2 linked regions of the Prochlorococcus marinus str. MIT 0919 genome follow. The protein of the gene in region 1 binds, or shares a complex with, the protein of each later gene. Links are inferred from orthologs where the notes say so. Each region holds a gene or a part of one and is shown in the gene's direction. Other genes may lie near its edges.

Region 1 (3,123 bases):
TCTTAGCGCTTGAAAAGTTTTAGTAGCAGGATGAATTCGTCTATGCCTTAATTTTTGTGGGTAACAGCCTGATATTGCATATGCTAATGATTTTGTGCCTGAATAAGCTCCTTTATTCGCTAAGTCATCTTTGATTTTTTTTGCAATTCTTCTCGATAGCTTTTCTTCACCATACTTAAAGATTATATCTGCTAAATCTCTTTCACTTAAGTCATCAATTAAGTCTGCAGCAGTAATCCCCTCAAACGGATTCATTCTCATATCTAATGGACCATCTTTTTGAAAACTAAATCCTCTTGTTGCTTCATCTAATTGAGGACTACTGACTCCTAGATCTGCGAAAACCGCGCAAAATTTTTCAGCTGAATTGAAGTTGGCAAAGTTAATATTGTTAACTTTTGCTCTATTTTTATAAATTTTTAGCTTTTGAGAAGCAGCTTTTATTGCTTCTGGATCTTGATCAAGTCCAATAACACTGATGCTCGGAAATTCCTTTAGCACTAAGGAAGAATGCCCTCCACCACCAACAGTTGCATCAAGCATTAAGCCTTGTTCTTTTAGATTCTCGGGTAGTTTTGCTATTAATTGAATCAGCTCATTCGCAAGCACAGGTGTGTGATTGAAATTAGAAGTGGCAACTTTTGATTCTTCTTGCATGACTGCTCCCTAATATCAAAGTATTACTTTTAAGTACAGGCCGCATGTCGCAGCTTGAAACGCGAACAGAGCCAATGGTGGTCAATTTTGGCCCCCATCATCCTTCAATGCATGGTGTATTGCGTTTAGTAGTCACACTTGATGGTGAAGATGTAATTGATTGTGAGCCAGTAATTGGTTATCTCCATAGGGGTATGGAGAAAATTGCTGAGAATCGAACAAATGTGATGTTTGTTCCATATGTCAGTCGGATGGACTATGCGGCGGGGATGTTTTATGAAGCAATTGTGGTTAATGCCCCAGAGCGGTTGGCCAACATTGTTGTACCAAAGCGAGCTAGTTACATCAGAGTCTTGATGCTTGAACTTAATAGAATTGCCAATCATCTTCTCTGGCTGGGTCCTTTTTTGGCTGATGTAGGCGCTCAGACCCCTTTCTTTTATATTTTTAGAGAACGGGAAATGATTTATGACCTTTGGGAGGCTGCTACAGGTCAAAGATTAATTAACAATAATTATTTTCGTATAGGCGGTGTTGCTTGTGATCTTCCTTGGGGATGGCTTGAGAAATGTAAGGATTTCTGCGAATGGTTTGGCCCCAAGATTGATGAATATGAAAAATTGATAACTAATAATCCAATTTTCCGCAGACGAATAGAGGGGTTAGGAGCTATTTCACGTGAAGATGCGATTAACTGGAGCCTTTCTGGGCCTATGCTACGTGCTTCCGGAGTTGCATGGGACTTGCGCAAAGTAGATCATTATGAGTGTTATGACGACTTTGATTGGTCTATTGCCTGCGAGAAAGAAGGTGATTGTTTTGCTAGATACCGAGTCCGAATTGAGGAAATGAGACAGTCGTTAAAGATTTTGAAGCAAGCATGTGACATGATTCCAGGAGGACCTACTGAGAACCTAGAAGCTTCACGTACACTCGAAGGAAAAGGTGGAAGCCTAGGAGGTTTTGATTACCAATATCTTGCTAAGAAAGTTGCGCCAACTTTTAAGATTCCTAATGGAGAACTTTATACGCGTTTAGAGTCTGGGAAAGGAGAAATTGGTGTATTTATTCAGGGTAAAAACGATGTCACTCCATGGAGATTTAAAATCAGAGCTGCAGATTTAAATAATTTGCAAGTTCTCCCTCATATTCTTAAAGGTGCAAAAGTCGCGGATATTATGGCTATCCTTGGCTCAATTGATGTGATCATGGGTTCAGTAGATCGCTAAATTTTAGATACTTTGCTCTCTTCTGATTGGCTGCATCTTAAACGTGTTGTTCGTTTTGGCGAAACAGATTCCGCTGGAGTTGTTCACTTTTATCAGATTTTTCGTTGGTGTCATGAAGCTTGGGAAGAAAGTCTAAATAGGTTTGGAGTTAACGCATCTGAAATTTTTCCAAATATTCTCGATAAAACTCATGAGCCTTTAATAGCAATTCCTGTAGTGCACTGCTCTGCTGATTTTTGGAAACCACTCAGAACCGGAGACAATATTGAACTCGAACTTTTGCCTAAAACAATAACTTTAGGTCGATTTCAAATTTTGACTAAATTCAAGCGGGGCTCGGAATATGTCGCTGAAGGTCTAGTGCATCATCAAGCTATTAATTCAAGAACAAGAGTTTCCTGTGAATTATCTGGTCCAATTAAAGCTTGGTTAGAGGCATCAGTACTGGATTAACGAGCTTTAGATTTTAAAATTTGTTCGTTACTACCTTGATTTTTAACATTGTTTTTTCTTCTTCTTACTTTCTACCCAAGATTTCCATTTTAGTATTTCCCATTTACCGCATTCATTAGTTTTCAGTTCTGGACATATATACCAATTCATAGGGCGTTCGCAAGGAGTCCACTCCCCAACCAGTTGCTCAAGTTTATTAAAAATATTTTCTAAGAGTTTTTTATCGATATTTTCTTGTAGACGTACAAGGGAGACCAATCTTTCTCCCCACTCTGCATCCTGAACTGGTATAAATAAAAGCTCTTTAATTGGCAAATTATTTTTCTTACAAGCATCAAGTAAACGATGCTTTAGTACTTCAGGGAAGATGGTTTCTCCCCCTGAATGGATTGCAGTATCAACTCTTCCTATGATTCTCAAATGATTATTACCTTTATAGTTAATTAGCTCTGCAAAATCTCCCGAATCCCACCAACCATTATTTAAGGTGATTTTCGCTATCTTTCCTTCTTGAAGAAAGGAATGTACTAACCTTGGTGTTTTGATTTGTAAGCGTTTGTTTTCTCCGATGCGTAATTCAACATCTATTAATGGCCTGCCCAAATTAGTTTGACCTGCAAGGAAGTCGTCAGGCCTTTGAGCAGTCACCATTGCTGTTGTTTCACTCGCTCCATAGCAGGGTGATAATCGAATACCTAAATTTCTTGAATTATGAATTAGGTTTTTCGATATTGGTGCGCCGCCTATCCATATAAGATTGAATGACTGAAGCCATGTTATACCA
Region 2 (3,110 bases), 120 kb from region 1 along the record:
CTTACGCTTACATAAGCACCATCATCCCTTCTTCTCATGTCCCTTACACCCCCTGATGCCTCCGCCACTCTCCCTTGCCAAGTTGCCCCCTCATCAACGGTTTGATAAATGGCCCCTGCTGTAGTGGCCAATTCCGCAGAGCTATCTCCTAGGGTTTTAATCAAATAAGGGTTGCCAGGTAATTTATTGCCAAGAACAAGACGGTTCCAATTTTTCCCGGCATCATCAGTATGCATAACCAAACCAGGTTGACCTACAAGCCAGCCTTCACTGCCCTTAAAATCAATACTGATTAATCGGAAATTTTCTTCACTTGGAAGTTCTAATGCCCTTTCTTGCCAAGTTGAACCACCATCAAATGTCTCGCGAATCAGTCGATTTGCTCCGACTAAAAACCCATGGTTTTCATCCACAAAAGCAATATCAAGCGGATTGTCTTCAAGCTCAAGCTGCACTTGCTCCCAAGGAGAAGATGACGCAACAGGAAGCCTGGTTGTAGAGACACATCCACTTAAAGCAAATGCTACGAATACAAACAAAAGCAAATTTGCAGAAATTTTAAATAATCGATTCATGAGAGGAAGGTTAATGCAATGAATACAGAGATAAGAAACAAGCTGCTGCTAATGCTAGACCACCAAAAATCAAAACATTCTTCTGTCCAGGAGGAAGAGTATTGAAACCAAAGCCATACTGAATGTTTTCTTCAAAGCCTTCAGCAGGTTTAAATTTAGCGCCGATATCTTTGTAAGCATCAACACTAGCTCTGCAAACAGGACAACGGTATTTTTGCCTGTCAATTTCCTTAAAAGGAGTCCCTTTAGGAATCTTATATTTCCTCAAGCCTTCTTTAGGATCATAAATGTAACCACATCCTCTACACTCAAATCGATTCAGCCTGAGATCATCAGAACGATCAGATATCTGATCAGATTTTGTATCTGCATTGATAGAGTCTTTACCCAATTTATTGGGTTCGGCTTGGTCTAATGCAGCTTTTTGTTCGTCGTTCACCGTTTGCAGTCTCACACAACTTAACTCTATCCATGAAACTACTTATGAGTGAGTGTCAAACTAAGAATAAAGTTTTTTATATCTAATGTTCTCGCTTCAGGGTTACGACGCATTTCTAGGATTTCTGATAATTTCTGGTGCTGTTCCGATTCTGGCACTAGTAACCAATAAATTTTTATCACCCAAAAGCCAAAAAGGGGAGAGAGAACTTACCTATGAATCAGGAATGGAGCCGATAGGAGGGGCATGGATTCAATTCAATATTCGTTATTACATGTTCGCTCTTGTTTTCGTAATATTTGATGTGGAAACAGTTTTTCTTTATCCCTGGGCCGTCGCATTTCATAAACTTGGTTTACTGGCATTTATTGAAGCCCTGATTTTTATTGCAATTCTTATAGTTGCATTAGCATATGCCTGGCGTAAAGGCGCACTTGAATGGAGTTAATTACTTGACTGATCTACCTACAACAAATGCAGTTAGAGACATTCGGGAAGCTACTTGTGGTCCAGTTGGATCCCCAAATGTCACTAGTGACCTAAGTGAAAACATCATTCTTACTAGCCTTGATGATCTTCATAATTGGGCAAGGTTAAGTAGCTTATGGCCTCTTCTTTATGGCACAGCATGTTGCTTTATTGAATTTGCAGCCTTAATTGGCTCAAGGTTTGATTTTGATAGATTCGGCTTAGTTCCAAGAAGTTCGCCTAGACAAGCTGATCTACTAATTGTGGCAGGAACAGTAACAATGAAAATGGCTCCTGCACTAGTAAGGCTTTATGAACAAATGCCAGACCCCAAATATGTAATTGCAATGGGTGCATGCACAATCACTGGTGGGATGTTTAGTGCAGACTCAACTACAGCTGTTAGAGGCGTAGATAAATTAATCCCTGTAGATCTTTACTTACCAGGATGTCCACCAAGACCTGAAGCAATATTTGATGCAGTGGTCAAATTGAGAAAAAAAGTTAGTAATGAGTCATTTCAAGAACGAGGGAAGCTAGTCCAGACTCATCGTTATTTTACTGTTCGACATGAGATGAAAAAAGTTGAATCTCAAATCACCGGTGCTTACTTAAAAGCAGAGTCTCAACAATTTGCTTTAAAAGGTTCTCAAGAAACGCCTCTTCAAGCAAAAACTGAACCCTCGAAAGAAACCATCACATAGCAAACATGGCATTAGATCCTGAAGCATCAAAACAAAATCTATCTAACCCTGAAGCGAAAGAAGTAGAGGTAATAGAGCCTGGCCCAATAAGTCAATGGCTGAATACTCAAGGTATTGAAAACGCCCCTATAGGATCTGATCACATAGGGATAGAAAATATTGCAGTCAATCCAAACTTTTTGCTAAAAGCTGCTTCTGCCTTGAAAAGTAATGGCTTTAATTATTTGCAATGCCAAGGAGGTTATGACGAAGGGGCAGGGTTGTCTCTTGTTTGTTTTTACCATCTTATAGAAATTAGAGATTTTAAAGATGATTTCCATCCTAGGGAAATCAGAATGAAAGTCTTCCTTGACAGGAACGAAGAAATGAGGGTTCCTAGCTTATATCAAATATTTAAAGGAAGTGACTGGCAAGAAAGAGAGACTTATGACATGTTTGGTATAAATTTTGCTGGTCACCCTCACCCCAAAAGATTACTTATGCCAGAAGACTGGAAAGGTTGGCCGCTTCGAAAAGACTACGTTCAGCCTGATTTCTATGAAATGCAAGATGCATATTAATGCTCTCTTTTATATTTTCTATAAAAGCGCATTACAGCTATAGATAAGCTCCTTGGATCATGTCTTAATGTTGGTGTAGTTTTAGATCCTTGTAGAGAAGTTAAATAAACCTTATAGCCTTTAGAAATAAGATTTTGCCTATCGCATTTAACTGGTTCAGCTCCTCTTGAACGATAATATTCAATAAGAGGTGAAGCACCTAATTGTTCTTGCGCAAGAATATCATTAAAAATGCGATTTGTAATTCCCAGACTAGCTAATTGGGCTTCAATAGCTCTAATATGTCCACTAACATCAAGTCCATCGGTCTCCCCTGGTTGAGTCATTAAATTGCAAATATATAATTTAGGTGCTTTGCTTTTTT

Evidence for each region.
Region 2: the proteins of O5635_RS07460 (region 1) and O5635_RS08115 are in contact, whole or in part, in a cryo-EM structure (PDB 6ZJN), measured with the Thermus thermophilus proteins. The link is inferred for Prochlorococcus marinus str. MIT 0919 from one-to-one orthologs. Residues at the interface, in WP_223903221.1 of Thermus thermophilus: Met26, Thr27, Asn29, Gly31, Pro32, His34; in WP_096411116.1 of Thermus thermophilus: Glu45, Ser46, Asn48, Pro50, Ala51, Gly52, Glu53.

The regions. Positions count from the first base shown.
Region 1 is NZ_CP114779.1:1,365,919-1,369,041, forward strand. The notes cover bases 1-2,793. They hold O5635_RS07460 (NAD(P)H-quinone oxidoreductase subunit H), read left to right. Parts: upstream 1-701; coding sequence 702-1,886; downstream 1,887-2,793. Other genes in these bases: rsmH (16S rRNA (cytosine(1402)-N(4))-methyltransferase RsmH), read right to left, coding at 1-657; O5635_RS07465 (acyl-CoA thioesterase), read left to right, coding at 1,899-2,339; O5635_RS07470 (AMP-binding protein), read right to left, coding at 2,382-2,793. Outside these bases: more of O5635_RS07470, read right to left, coding at 2,794-3,123.
Region 2 is NZ_CP114779.1:1,486,642-1,489,751, reverse strand. The notes cover bases 1-2,780. They hold O5635_RS08115 (NAD(P)H-quinone oxidoreductase subunit 3), read left to right. Parts: upstream 1-1,099; coding sequence 1,100-1,462; downstream 1,463-2,780. Other genes in these bases: O5635_RS08100 (uridine diphosphate-N-acetylglucosamine-binding protein YvcK), read right to left, coding at 2,743-2,780; O5635_RS08105 (NAD(P)H-quinone oxidoreductase subunit J), read left to right, coding at 2,192-2,746; O5635_RS08110 (NADH dehydrogenase subunit K), read left to right, coding at 1,428-2,186; O5635_RS08120 (rubredoxin), read right to left, coding at 586-951; O5635_RS08125 (photosynthesis system II assembly factor Ycf48), read right to left, coding at 1-575. Outside these bases: more of O5635_RS08100, read right to left, coding at 2,781-3,110. UniProt on the Escherichia coli protein: NDH-1 shuttles electrons from NADH, via FMN and iron-sulfur (Fe-S) centers, to quinones in the respiratory chain. The immediate electron acceptor for the enzyme in this species is believed to be ubiquinone.